DNA from 2 places in the Acuticoccus sp. MNP-M23 genome. Region 2 is predicted to be linked to the other one. Evidence: riboswitches for the same ligand, from Rfam matches in the RefSeq annotation. Region 2 holds a riboswitch; the other holds the start of a gene.
The links. A riboswitch is a leader RNA that binds a small molecule or an ion and turns the genes downstream of it on or off. The one in region 2 is predicted to bind cobalamin.
Positions count from the first base shown of each region.

Region 1: it holds a riboswitch for cobalamin, as region 2 does, so the genes downstream of both, RDV64_RS04400 (CbtB domain-containing protein) here and RDV64_RS07925 (DUF1636 family protein) in region 2, are expected to answer to the same signal.

Region 1 covers NZ_CP133480.1:921,513-928,656, reverse strand. Annotated here, with positions in the region: gene RDV64_RS04425 (PAS domain-containing protein) at 1-975, opposite strand, end outside; gene RDV64_RS04420 (phasin family protein) at 1,203-1,700, shown strand; tRNA gene RDV64_RS04415 (tRNA-His) at 1,803-1,879, shown strand; gene RDV64_RS04410 (alpha-hydroxy acid oxidase) at 2,097-3,299, shown strand; gene RDV64_RS04405 (cobalt-precorrin-6A reductase) at 3,507-4,238, shown strand; cobalamin riboswitch at 4,300-4,544, shown strand; gene RDV64_RS04400 (CbtB domain-containing protein) at 4,577-4,783, shown strand; gene RDV64_RS04395 (CbtA family protein) at 4,806-5,519, shown strand; gene RDV64_RS04390 (hypothetical protein) at 5,596-6,081, shown strand; gene RDV64_RS04385 (class I SAM-dependent methyltransferase) at 6,091-6,993, opposite strand; gene RDV64_RS04380 (MSMEG_1061 family FMN-dependent PPOX-type flavoprotein) at 7,143-7,144, shown strand, end outside.
Region 2 covers NZ_CP133480.1:1,670,514-1,677,657, reverse strand. Annotated here, with positions in the region: gene cobN (cobaltochelatase subunit CobN) at 1-2,184, opposite strand, end outside; gene cobW (cobalamin biosynthesis protein CobW) at 2,200-3,279, opposite strand; gene RDV64_RS07925 (DUF1636 family protein) at 3,276-3,737, opposite strand; cobalamin riboswitch at 3,797-3,945, opposite strand; gene pdxA (4-hydroxythreonine-4-phosphate dehydrogenase PdxA) at 4,116-5,111, shown strand; gene RDV64_RS07915 (pyridoxine 5'-phosphate synthase) at 5,108-5,854, shown strand; gene RDV64_RS07910 (glycerophosphodiester phosphodiesterase family protein) at 5,973-7,144, shown strand, end outside.

The DNA of each region.
Region 1 (7,144 bases), 750 kb from region 2:
CTCCGTGCCGAACCTGAGTTCCAGCGCCTGCACCGCCATTCCATCCACCGCAACCGAGACGCCTGCGTCCTGCACCAGGCGCCGTGCGGTGTCTGCCGCGCGCTCCAGCGGGGCCGGGTCATTCTCGCCGCCAAAGGCGCGCGTTCCGGGGTGAAAGACGAGACACGCCGAATCGGCGTGTTGCAGTGCGCCCACCGTCACCACCCAGGCCTCGCCCTCCACGCGGATCTCCACCGGCGCGGGTGGTGTGTCGCGCGCAGTCAGCGCCATTGCGAGCGCCTGGAGGACGGCGGCGAGCCCATCAGCGTCGAGCCGGTCGTGCAGGTTGCGGCCGACCTTGCCGCCAAGCGCCTCGAAAGCCGCATTGGCCGCTTCCACATGGCCGCCGCGGCTGACGATGGCCACAGGGTCCGGGTTGGCGCTGAGGAGGTCTGTAAGCGCGTCGGCGGCGCCGTCATCATCGCGCGGCCCCGTGGTGGCATCCACCGGCGTTACCGTCACCATGATGGCGCGGGCGTCGGCCCATGCGATCGCACTGAGGGTGACGCGCGCCGGCAGGAGCTGGCCAGTGGCGGTCACCACCTCCACCGCGCCATTGTGCGGCGGTGCGCCGGTGACGAGGGCGCCGATCCCGCCGGCAGCCTCCAGCGAAGCCGCGCTGTGGCCGAGCAGCGCCGCAGCGGCCCGGTTCAGAAACACCACGCTGCCGGCATCGCTGACGATGACTGCACTTGGCACCTGATCGATGATTTCGGCAGCGCGGGGGTCGCCCGCGGGCTGGCGGCTGTGGGCCACGGGCAAACGGGCCACGGCGCCGCCATCATCCGGCTCTGTCACCGGATCGGGTGCGTCGTCGCCGGCATAGCGGGCCCCGAGCGAGCGCGCGAGGTAGCGGAATGCCTCCGCATCCGGACGTGCGATCAGGCCGAGGTCGATGGGCTCGCCTGCCATATTGTTGGGGTTCGCCTCAGTCACCGCGCGCAAGCCGCCTCACATTGGCCGAAAATTGGACATACCGATCCAAACGACGCAGCATTGCGTTAAGAATTTGTATCCGCCGCGATATGCGCGCAAATCGTTCGCGGGTGCGAAAAAAAATGTTGCACTGCACAATGGCGTCCCTATATACGTTTTGGCGCTGACGATCTGCGGGGAAACGTACCGCGTACCGCAGAGCCGGAAGCACTCATAAGGAGGTCACAATGTCGACCAACGAATTCACCCAGCAGTCCGACCAGGTCGCGGATAGCACGTTCAAGGCCGTGGAAACCGCGTCCGAAGACTTCGCGTCCCGTCTGCCTGGTGCCGAGATGCCGAACATGGTCCGCGAAATGGCCGAACAGTCCGTTTCGCAGGCTCGCAACATGTACGAAAATGCCCGCAACGCAGCAGAGGATGCCACTGATATGATCGAAGATTCTTACGAGCAGGCCCGCAAGTCCTTCACCGAGATGAACCTGCGCCTGATCGACCAGGCCCAGAGCAACACCGAGCGCGTGTTCGCATTCGCCAAGGAAGTTGCCGGCGCCAAGACCGTCTCCGAAGCCGTCGAGCTTCAGACCAAATTTGCCCGCGAGCAGTTCGAGGCATTCGCCTCCCAGGCCCGCGACATGCAGGAAACCGCTTCCAAGCTCGCCTCCGAGACCACCGGTCCGATGAAGGAAGCCTGGGAAAAGTCCGTCAACAAGTACAACGGCTGATCTTTTTGCAGTCAGGCTGTTGAAACAGCGCGCCGGGGTTTCCGGCGCGCTTTTTTTGTGCCATATGCCGCGCCGGCGGGTTGAACACCCCGCCGACACTAGGCCGACGTAGCTCAGTTGGTTAGAGCGCTGGATTGTGGATCCAGAGGTCGCTGGTTCGAGACCAGCCGTCGGTACCATTTGATGCATCGCATCATGGCTAGCCTCCCGGTGCGCAGCACCGGTTGAATGGCGCCGCCCCCATCACACCGCTGCCGCGTGAACAACGCTTTCGCCTGACCGAACGCCTTCTGTGCCGCCGGTGCTCCCGCGCATTGCATGGGCTCGCCCGAACGCGTTAACTCCGCGCTCTGAAAATAAGCAGCGCCGGGACCGTCCCCGGCAGCGGAGGCAGCGATGGCACCGGTTCTCACGATAGCGGACCTCAAGGAGATGCACCGCAGGCATACGCCGAAAATGTTTTTCGACTACGCGGATTCCGGCTCCTACACCGAAGGGACGTACCGCGAGAACGAGACCGCCTTTTCGGCCATCAAGCTGCGCCAGCGCGTTGCCCGCAACATCGACAACCGCAGTGTGGCGTCCACCATCCTGGGCAAGCCGGCGACCATGCCGGTCTATCTCGCGCCGGTGGGCCTGACCGGGATGCAGTGGGCCGACGGCGAGATCAAGGCTGCGCGTGCGGCGGAAAAATTCGGCGTCCCGTTCACCTTGTCGACCATGAGCATCTGCTCGATCGAGGATGTGGCGGCGCACACCGAAAAGCCGTTCTGGTTCCAACTCTACGTCATGCGCGACCGCGGCTTTGCCGCTGATCTGATCGCCCGTGCCAAGGCCGCCGGCTGCTCGGCGCTGGTGCTCACGCTCGACCTTCAGATCCTCGGCCAGCGCCACAAGGATTTGCGCAACGGCCTCAGCGCCCCGCCCAAGATGACGCCGCAGGTGATCTCCGATCTGATGATGCATCCCTCCTGGTGCATGAAGATGCTGGGCACCAAGCGCCGCCAGTTCGGCAACATCGTCGGCCACGTGAAGGGTGTCGACGACATGTCGTCCCTGTCCGACTGGACCGCCTCCCAGTTCGACCCGACGCTCGACTGGTCGTCCATCGACTGGGTGCGCAAGCACTGGGACGGCCCGTTGATCCTGAAGGGCGTCGGCGATGTGGATGACGCGCGCATTGCTGCCGATACCGGGGCAGACGCCATCACCGTCTCCAACCACGGCGGCCGCCAGCTCGACGGGGCGCCGGCCTCGATCCACATGCTGCCCGAAATTGCCGAGGCGGTCGGCGACAAGATCGAGATCCACATGGATGGCGGCATCCGCTCCGGCCAGGACGTCGTGAAGGCAATGGCGCTCGGCGCGCACGCCACCTCCATCGGCCGTGCCTTCGTTCACGGGCTGGGTGCGATGGGCGAGGCGGGGGTGACCCGCGCGCTCGAGATCATCCGCCGCGAGATGGACATCACCATGGCGCTGTGCGGAGAGACCGACATCAACGCGCTGGGTGCGCACAATGTCTGGGGCGGGGTCCCGCGTTCGGCCCCGGTGGTGAACACCGACAACGAACGGGCGCTCCACGCTGTCGGCGCCTGATCGCGCAAGAGGAGCAATCCGTGCGGCGGGAGATGGCACGCTTTCTGTAGCCCATGCGTTGGTCCTGGGGGCAAGGCGGTGTGGCGGCTTTGCCTCAGGGCACGATCGGGGCTTCGGCGCCGACGGGTCGAGGTGCTTCGATACCGCGCGGGCGGCCTCTGACGTTGCCGTTTACGTGCGGGCATAGCCAAGCGGCTGAAAGGAACCATGGGCAAGAAGATCCTGCTGCTGGGGGGAACGGAGGAGGCCAGGGAACTGGCCGAGATGCTGGATGAGGCGGGCGCGAACTTTGTCGTCTCGCTGGCAGGCCGCACGGCCGCGTCCTATCCGGGCCCGATGCGGGTCGGCGGGTTTGGTGGTGTCGACGGTCTGGTCGACGCCATCGGCACGGATGGCTTCGAGGTTCTGGTGGATGCCACGCATCCGTTTGCCGCCCACATGAGCGTCAACGCCAAACGCGCCGCGAAACTTGCGAAAATCCCGTACTACCGGCTTGAGCGCCGGCCCTGGCGCCGCGCCAAGTCAGACCGATGGGTGGACGTGGACAGCCTGGAAACGGCGGCCGAACGGCTCGACAGTGGCTCGACCGTGTTTCTGGCGGTGGGGGCCGGCGGTCTCGCGCCGTTCCTGCCACGGCGCGATCTCAAGCTCATCGTGCGCTCCATCGAGGCGCCGAACCTCGGCAACCGGCGCGATATCGTGGTGATCCAGCAGCGCGGTCCGTTCGACATCGAGGACGAGAGGGCGCTCTGGGACCGCTACGGGTTCGATGCGCTGGTGACCAAGAATTCGGGCGGCGAGTCGGCCGGTGCCAAGCTGGTGGTCGCCCGCGAACGGCGGACGCTCGTCTACATGGTGCGCCGGCCGGGCCGGCAGCCATGGCCCAGCGCCCACGATGCCGAAAAGATGATGCGCAAACTGCGCCGCCATCTGCGTTGACCGCCGGATGCCGCCCGAATGGCGCCGGATGAGGAAACGCTGGTGCGTTGCGGCATGATGCCCTATTAAAGGGAGGCTTGGTGTTTCGTGCGGCCTCACCGCCTGCCGAAACCGAAGAGGGAATCCGGAGCCCGGCTTTTTTCGTGAAAGGAAAAGCCGATCAGCCGGAGCCGCTCCCGCGACTGTGTGCGGCGAGTGCTTTGCCATCTTGTGTCACTGGGATGCTCTTTGCAGGGCGGACCGGGAAGGCCGGTGGAGCATGACGACCCGCGAGCCAGGAGACCTGCCGGGCAAGTGCAACCGAACGCTGTCGGGATGACGGCGAAGGAGAAACGACCATGACCACCGAAACCATGACCACCCGCGCCACCGCCCCGATTTCCGGCAACCACACCGCCCGCCTTGCCACAAAGGACGTGCTGGCGCTGGCCGCTGCCGCCTTCATCGGCATCGCGACCATCTGGGTCACCGGCCATTCGCAGGCCTCGGTCCTGCACGACGCGGCGCACGACACGCGCCACGCCGCCGGCTTCCCCTGCCACTGAGCCGCCGGACCCAGTTAAAACCATGTTCTCGAAAATTCTGACAAGCGCCCTGTTCGCAGGAGCGCTCGCAGGGCTTGTGGCCGGCGTGCTGCAGCTCATCTTCGTCCAGCCGGTGCTGCTCCATGCCGAGCTTTATGAAACCGGCGCCCTTGTCCACTTCGGCGCCGAGGGGGCCAGCGGCACCGCCACTGTTGCCGGTGGCATCGACGTGCTGAGGGATGGCCTCAGCCTTCTGTTCAGCATGCTCGTCTACACTGGCTACGCGCTGGTTCTGCTGCCGCTGATGGCGGTTGCGGAGCGACGCGGCGTGGCGGTCACCGCGCGCCGCGGCATCGTCTGGGGCCTTGCGGGGTTCGCAGCCGTGCAGTTCGCGCCGGCCTTCTCGCTGGCGCCCGAAGTGCCGGGCGTTGCGGCGGCAGATGTCGTGCTGCGGCAAATCTGGTGGTGGGCCACCGTGATTTCCGCCGGCGCGGGGCTGTGGCTGATTGCGTTCAGCCGCAACTGGCTTGGCGTTGTGGGTGCGGTGGTGCTGCTTCTCGCACCGCACCTCATCGGTGCGCCGGAGCCGGACGGGTTCACCGGCCCGGTGCCCACCGAACTGGGCGCCACCTTTGCCGCCCGCGCGCTGGGCGTTGGCGCGATGGCGTGGGGGCTTCTCGGTCTGTTTGCCGCCGTGTTCTGGCGCAGCGAGCAGGCGGCGTCCGCGAAGGCGTCAACACTTCAGCCGCGCACCTGACAGAATCTTGCGGCGGGCGCAGCTTTGTCCGCCGCAATCTGCCGGCGACGAAGCAAGCCCATTGCGAGGACGGAACATGGCACGCGGACTGGCGCTTTTTGCGATCGGCCTGATTTTTGGCGGGGGCATCGGCTTTCTGGTGGCCGCCGGTAACGGCATCACGCTGGACGGGCACGACCATGGCGACCTATCCCACCACGGCGCGGCGGCGGGCGGTGGCGGTCATGACCATGGCCTCTTGAACCGCCCCGCCGGCAACGCGCCAGCCGTGACGATGACCGTCACCCCCGACACGGTGAGCGGCTACAACATTGCGCTTCAGACAACCGGTTTCCGCTTTGCGCCCGAAAATGCCGGCAAGCCGGACAAGCCCGGCGAGGGCCACGCGCACCTCTACGTCAACGGTGCCAAGGTCGCCCGCCTTTACGGACCATGGGTGCATGTGCCGGCACTCCCCGAAGGCCGGGTCCATCTGGAGGTGACGCTCAACGCCAACGATCACCGCACGCTGGCTGTGGATGGCCTGCCGATCCACGCCACCCGGATTTTGCACGCCGACTGAGCGCGTGGCCTAGCGGCGCACGAGAACCATCCGGGCCAGCGAGTTGTAGCGCTGCTTGAAGGCAAAGCGCGAGCGGCGAAGATAACGCTCGAAGAAGGTGTACTTCTCTTCGTCCCAAGTTTCGATCACATGGCTCTTCACCGCGCGCAGGCCCTTGATCCAGTCGGCAAGCGTCGCCGCATACTCGTCCGGATCGTTCTCCAGGTAGGCAAGGCGGAACGTGCCGTGTGAGGCTGCGACAATCTCCTCGATGAACGGAATGTCGGACTGCGGGAACACCGTTTGCGGAAGCAGCGCCTTGGACGTGTCGAAGTCCACATTGTCCCAGACGATGGTCTGGAGCGAGAAGCGCGCGCCGGGTGTGGTCATCGCCGCAATGCGCTCGAAGAAGATGCGGTAGACGTCGATCTTCTGCGCGCGTGTCATCTGCGGGCGGGCGAAGTGCTCGAACGCGCCGATGGACACCACGGCCTGAAACGGCACGCCGGCATCATAGGCAAACACGTCGCGCAGCTCCACGGACACACCGGCCGTGCCCTTGGCGGCAATGTGGTCGTGCTGGTCCTGGCTGAGCGTGAGGCCGATGGCGGTGGCGTTGGGGTCGCGCGCCACCTGCGCAGCCAGCACGGCACCCCAGCCGCATCCAACGTCCAGAAGCCGGCCGCCGGGCGGAAGGGCCGCTGCATCGAGATGGTGGTCGATCTTGGCCTTCTGGGCGCTGGCAAGGTCCGGCTGCGGCGGGGTGAGGCCGAGGGGGTCGCGCCAGCGGGCGCTCGAGTAGCACAGCGTCTCGTCGAGCCAGAGCGAAAAGAAGGTGGTGTCGTTGTCGTAGTGGTACTGGATTGCCTGTTCCGCGGTCATCTGCTGGGCGCTTGCGGTGTCAATCGGCTTGAACCGGGCGGGTCTCGTCATCTTATACTCCAACACGCGCGGCATGTTGCCGCGCCGTACCGGTGGTTGTGTGAGCCCTCGATAATCGCTTGCGCCGTCTGATGCGAGTGTTGAGTGATGCTGCCGGCGCAATTGCACCGATGCACGGCATGGATGAATGGAGGGGCGGAAT
Region 2 (7,144 bases):
CCCCCGCGCCGGCGCGCCCGACGGCCCCGGCGGCACGAAATTGCCGGCCAGCGCCACCAGCAGCGCCGTGCGCTCGCCCTCGGCGCTCGCCTGCCGGGCACGGGTTTCGGCCGGGTCAGCGTCCTCGGCCATGACGTCGGCGCGGCCATAGATATGCTGGCCGTCCTTCAACGCGAAATCCTTGATGTCGCAGAGCCAGCCGTCGATCGCCTTCAGCGCCTCGCCCGGTCCGCCGCCGGGGGCGACGCCCGCCACACGGTCGAGGCCCGTGCGCGCCGCCTCGTCCAGAATGACGCGCTCCAGGCGGTCGCGCCGCGCGGGATCGAGGCCATCGGCCTGCGCGTATTCGTCCACCAGACGCTCCAGCGCCTCCTCGTCGTCGGTCAGCCCGGCGCCCACCAGCGGCGGCGGCAGGTGCCCCAGCGTGACGGCGGCAATGCGCCGCTTGGCCTGCGCCGCCTCGCCGGGGTTGGAGACGATGAAGGGGTAGACGACCGGCACGGTGCCGGTGACGATCTGCGGGAAACAGTCCGGCCCCAATGCCACCGCCTTGCCGGGCAGCCACTCCAGAGTGCCGTGCGCGCCCACATGCACCAGCGCATGGGCCTCGAGCCCCCCGGCCTCGCGGGGTGCGCGCATAAAATGGCCGAACGCAAGAAGGTCGTGCGTCGGGGCAAGGTCGGGGTCGTGATAGTCCGCCCGGCGGTCGGAGGCGCGGCCCCGGTCAGGTGCCAGCGCAACGGTGATGTTGCCGAAGGTGGCGCAGCGCAGCATCAGGGGCGCACCATCCGGCTGGCCCCATGCGGCGTCCACCTTCGCCCGTGCCGCCTCGGGCAGCTCTGCGAAGGCCGAAGCCCATGCGCTGCCGGGCAGCACTTCGCGCGGGGTGCGCAGCATCGCCATCAGGTCGCGCGGTTCGGCGGGGATGCCGTCCACCGCATAGCCCGCTGCGGCAAGGTCGTGCAGCATGGCAAGGACGCTCATGGGCACGTCGAGGCCGACGGCGTAGCCCGTCCGCCCGTCCGCGCCCGGATAGTCCGGCATCACCACCAGAAGCCGGCGTTCGGCGGCTGGCGTCTGCCGCAGGCGCACCAGTGCGGCGACGCGGTCCGCCACGGCTTCGATGCGGGAGGGTTCCGGCGTGTGGCGCTGGGCGCGCCAGCCGAGCGGCGAGGCGTCGTCCTCGGCCGGGTCGTCCTTGAAGGAGATGGCGCCGGCCATCACCCGGCCATCCAGCTCCGGCAGGACGACGTGCATCGCAATGTCGGATGCGGTGAGGCCGCGCTCAGAGCCTGCCCAGGCGCTGCGGGTGGTGGTCGCGAGTGCGGCCTGGAACACCGGCACGCCCAGCCGCTCGAACAGCGGCAGGCCGTCGCCGCCGCCCGCCGCTGCAAACGCCGTGGTGGTCACGATGGCCTCCGGCTTCACCGCCTCCACGGCGCGGGCGAGGAAGGCGGCCACATCGTCGCCCTTGAGGCTTGGCACGAACAGCGGCACGGCCGCCATGCCGCGCGCCGCCAGCGCCCCGGCAAGGGCGTGAACGGGCGCGATGTCTTCAGCCAGCAGGAGCGAGCGGTAGAACGGCACCAGCACGGCGGGCCTTTCGGCCACAGCGTCCGGCAGGTCGACGATGCCCTCGCCCGGCAGATAGCAGCCCATGCGCGGGACCGGCACGGCTTCGCGCTGTGGCGCATCGTGCCCGGCAAGGCGGGAAAGGCGGGCGACGAGGCCGTCCATGTTGTCCGGCCCGCCCTCGCGGAAAAAGCCGAGCAGGGCCTCTATTTCCTCGGCGGGCACGGTGGAGAGGCGCGCCAGCTCATCGTCCCGCTCGCTGCATTCGCCGGGGAGAAGCGCCAGCGCGATGCCTTTCTTGCGGGCCATCGCGGACAGCCGCTCCGCACCATAAGACCACCAGTTGTAGCCGCCCAGAACCCGCACGAGGATTGCCCTGGCGCCCGACGCGGTGTTCTCGGTCCACAGGTCCACCGACATCGGGTGTTTGAGGTGGCGCAGCGCGGCGAGCCGCATTTCCGGGCCGCCGTCCGCCCGTGTATGGGCCGCTGCAAGTCCGGCAAGGTCGGAATCGGAGAAGGACAGGACGGCAAGGTCCGCCGGGGCCTGCCCCAGGTCGACAGGCTCCAGCGCCCCGTCCAGCGAGGCCGCGGTGATGTTGGCGATATGCACCCGGCCCGGCCCCGATCAGCCCAGGAGGACGCGTTCGACCGCGGCGCGGTCGATGTCGTGGAGGCCGATCACCACGAGGCGTGTGGCACGGGTTTCATCCGCGCTCCACGCCCGGTCGAAGTGGGAGGTGACGCGCGCGCCAACCCCCTGCACCAGAAGGCGCATCCGCTTGCCAGACACTTCGGCGAAGCCCTTGATGCGCAGAACGTCCGGCAGTGCACCCGCCGCCTCGACGCGGGCGACAAGCGTCTCGGCGCTCTCCACCGCGGGGAGCGTGACGATGAAGGTGTCGAAGTCGTCGTGCTCGTGGTCGTCCGCGCCGTCGTGGTGGCTGTAGCGGCTCTCGATCACATCCTCCGTCGCGGCGCCGAGGCCGAGGAGAATGTCCGGGCTGATCGCCCCGTTCTCGGACGGCACCACCTTCACCGAAGCGCCCAGATGCGCGCCGAGCCGCTCTTTCGCGGCGGCAAGGCCCGCAGTGTCGACGAGGTCGGTCTTCGACAGGATCACGAGGTCGGCGCAGGCGATCTGGTCGTCGAACACCTCCTCGATGGGGTCGTCATGGTCGAGCGTCTCATCGGCGGCGCGCTGGGCGTCGAGCGCAGCGGGATCGTGCGCGACGAGGCCGCGGGCCAGCGCATCGGCGTCGGCAACCGTGATCACGCCGTCCACCGTCACCCGCGCGCGGATGGCGGGCCAGTTGAACGCCTGCACCAGCGGCTTGGGGAGTGCGAGGCCGGACGTCTCGATGAGGATGTGCTCCACCATCGGCTCGCGCGACAGGATCGCGTCCAGCGCAGGCTGGAAATCGTCCGCCACGGTGCAGCAGATGCAGCCGTTGGCCAGCTCGACGACGTTCTCCTCCGGGCAGGTGTCGATCCCGCAGCCGCGCAGAACTTCGCCGTCTATGCCGACGTCGCCGAATTCGTTGACGATGACCGCGAACCGCCGTCCGCCCGCATTTTCGAGGATGTGGCGCAGGATCGTCGTCTTGCCCGAGCCGAGGAAGCCGGTGACGACCGTGCAGGGCACGCGCGCCCGCGCACCGGCCAGAACGCCAGTGGGAACCGCCGGGGCGGGTGTGTCGAGGCTCATGATACGGCCTTTCCGGTGGCTGAAGGGAGCGGTGGGACGCGGGAGACCATACCGGATTTCAGGCATTGCGGGCGGCCGCGCCAGGGCATCACGCCGCCACGCGCTTCGGCCAGAAGCCGTGCGCCCTCGATCAGGTCGGCGGCATTGTCCTCGGCCAGGTCGCCGAAAACGTAGGTCCAGCCGTCTTCCGCCACAAAGGCGGCAGACAGGCGGCGCTTGCAGTTGCCGAGGCACTCGTGGCCGATCACGGTGGCGGCGCCGTCGTTGGCGGCCTCCACGCCCGCAAGCAGGCGCTGACCGGGGCGCGGGTCGCTGTCCGCGCCGTCGGCATTGCGGCAGCTTGTGCAGACCAGCAGCGTTACGGGTGAGGGCGCGCCATGCGGCTCGTCCTGCGGCGCCGCGTCCGTCGTCGCCATGGTGGCGGACGGGGCGGTCGCCGTCATCGTTGATGACGTCATTCTTCCCTCCGTCTCCAGTGTCCCCGCTGGAGGTTGGTTGGTTTCGCGCGCCTTCCGGCAGGTTTCCTGGCTCGCGGCTCGAACGCTGGTCCGCCGCCTTCCCGCTCCGGCCCGGGGGCGCGGATCAGTGGCAGTTGGCGGTCAGCTCGCCGCTCACAGTTGCGGGCACAGCCGGGGAGTTGAGCGAAAGCCCGCACCCCGTTCCCTTCTCCGGCACGCACGCAAACACGTCGCGCCCCGGCACCGTTGGCAGAGGCCATCTGCTGTCATGGCCCCGTGGGTGTCAAGCTGGACCGCGGCGCCGGGCCGCGCGGCAGACATGCCCGTCATTCCGCAATCGGGCTTGCCAGCGCCCTTTCCTCGCGCGAAAGCAACGCCATGAGCGCACCACTTGCCATCACCATGGGCGAACCCGCCGGCATCGGCGGCGAAATCACCCTCGCCGCCTGGGCCACCCGGCGCCTGCCGCCCTTCGTTCTGATCGACGACCCGGCGCGGGTCCGGGCGCTCGCCACCACGCTGGGGCTGAACGTGCCGGTCGAGGCCGTGAACGGTCCCGCCGAGGCCGCCGAGGTCTTTGCCCGCGCGCTCCCCGTCCTGCCGCTGTCCGAACCCGTGCCGCTGGCGCTCGGCACGCCGTCGGGCGGCACCGCGCCGGCCGTGCTGGAATCCATCCGCACCGCCGTTTCGCTCGCCATGTCGGGGGCGGCCGGCGCGGTCGTGACCAACCCGATCCACAAGGCCGTGCTGATCGACGCCGGCTTCCGCCATCCCGGCCACACCGAATTTCTGGCTGAGCTGGGCGGCGTCCCGCGCACCGTGATGATGCTTGCCGGGCCGGACCTCCGCGTCGTTCCCGTCACCATCCACATTGCGCTGAAGGCCGTGCCCGCTGCCCTCACGGCGGACGAGATCATCGAGACCGGCCGCATCGTCGCTAGAGCGCTGCGGCAGGATTTCGGCATCGGGAGCCCGCGCATTGCGGTGGCGGGCCTCAACCCCCACGCCGGTGAAGACGGCAAGATGGGCACCGAGGACCGCGACATCATCGCCCCCGCCGTCGCCACCTTGCAGGCCGACGGCATTGCCGCATTCGGACCCCTGTCAGCCGACACGCTGTTCCACGCCCGCGCCCGCGCCACCTACGACGCCGCGCTGTGCATGTATCACGATCAGGCGCTGATCCCGATCAAGACGCTGGCGTTCGACGAGGGCGTCAACGTCACCCTCGGCCTGCCGTTCGTGCGCACCTCGCCCGACCACGGCACCGCGCTCGACATCGCCGGCAAGGCCATCGCCCGGCCGGACAGCCTGATTGCTGCCATCAACCTCGCCGCGGACCACGCCGCGCGCCGCTTCGGAAAGACACAATGACCCCGCAAAGCCCCCGTCTCGGCGTCAACATCGACCACATCGCCACCATCCGCAACGCACGCGGCGGCGACAATCCGGACCCGGTGCGGGGCGCGCTGATCGCAATGGAACACGGCGCCGACGGCATCACCGCGCACCTGCGCGAAGACCGCCGCCACATCCGCGACGAGGACATGAGCCGCCTGCGCGCCGAAGTGCCGCTGAAGCTCAATTTCGAGATGGCGGTCACCGAGGAGATGCTGACGCTCGCCCGCGAGATCTCCCCCCACGCCTGCTGCCTGGTGCCTGAGAACCGCGCCGAGATCACCACCGAGGGCGGGCTCGACGCCATTGCCGCCGGCAACGTCCTGCCGGACTATGTGGCCCGCCTTGCCGACGCCGGGATCCGCGTCTCGCTCTTCATCGACCCGGATGTGGCGCAGGTGGAAATGGCCGCCCGTGTCAAAGCGCCGGTGATCGAGCTGCACACCGGCCGGTTCTGCGAGGCCACGGGCGAGGAGCGGGCGCGTGAGCTGAAGCGCCTCACGGAGGCTGCCCGCGTCGCGGAAGAACTCGGCATCGAATGCCATGCCGGCCATGGGCTGACGTTCGACACCATCGCGCCCGTCGCCGCGATCCCGCAGATCCTGGAATTCAACATCGGCCATTTTCTGGTGGGCGAGGGGGTGATGATCGGCTTCGGCCCGGCCGTCGCCGAAATGAAACGGCTTATAATTCAGGCGCGTCAGGCCGCATTTGCCTGAGAAGGACGCGGCGGTCGATTTTTCGGCGGATTGACATGTAGGGTTCACAAAGGCGTAGCGCTCTCGTCACACAGAACGGCGAACGCTCCGCCCGGAAACCGCTTCACCGGAGGACCGCATGCGTTCCCTATTGCTGACTGCCCTTCTCGCGACCGCCGCCGCCCCGGCACTCGCCGCCGAACTCCCCAAAGCTGACGCGATGAGCTACGGCTTCCGCCCGGCCTTCCTCATCGACACGATGGAAGACGGCGACCTCAAGGAGAAGCTTCTCTCCTGCGCGGGCCAGACGCCCTCTCGCACCACCTTTTCCATCGGACACCGCGGCGCACCGCTGATGTTCCCCGAGCACACGGTGGAATCAAACGTGGCCGCTGCCCGCATGGGCGCCGGCATCCTTGAGTGCGACGTCACCTTCACGGCCGACAAGGAGCTCGTCTGCCGTCACGCGCAGAACGACCTCCACACCACCACCAACATCGTCGCCACCGACCTAGGTGCAAAGTGCACGACGCCGTTCACCCCGGCCGAAGGCGACACCCCCGCTGCCGCCGAGTGCCGCACGTCCGACCTGACGCTCGCCGAGTTCAAGACGCTGGCGCCCAAGATGGACGCTGCCGACAAGACCGCGACCACCGCCGAAGACTATCTCGGCGGCACCGCCGATTTCCGCACCGACCTTTACGTGGACGACACGACGCTCCTGACGCACGCGGAATCCATCGAGCTGTTCAAGTCGTTCGGTGCCAAGTTCACGCCGGAGCTGAAGTCCGCCTCGGTCGACATGCCCTATGACGGGTTCACGCAGGCGGATTACGCCCAGAAGCTGATCGACGAGTACAAGGCCGCCGGCGTTCCCGCGTCCGACGTGTGGGCCCAGTCGTTCAACCTCGACGACGTCAAGTACTGGATCGAGAACGAGCCGGAATTCGGCGCGCAGGCCGTCTACCTCGACGACCGCTATGAAGCGTTCGACGACGACGAGGGCGAGATCGACCCCAACGACCCCGCCACCTTCAAGCCGACCATGCAGGAACTGGCGGACATGGGCGTCAACTACATCGCCCCGCCCATCTGGATGATGCTCACCCTCGATGACAGCGGCGAGATCGTGCCCTCCGCCTACGCCAAGGAAGCCAAGGCCGCCGGCCTCAAGCTGATCGCATGGTCGCTGGAGCGCTCCGGCCCGCTGGAGAGCGGCGGCGGCTGGTACTACAAGTCCATCGCCGACGCCATCGACGACGATTCCGATTACCTGAAGGTCGTCGATGTTCTGGCGCAGGACGTGGGTGT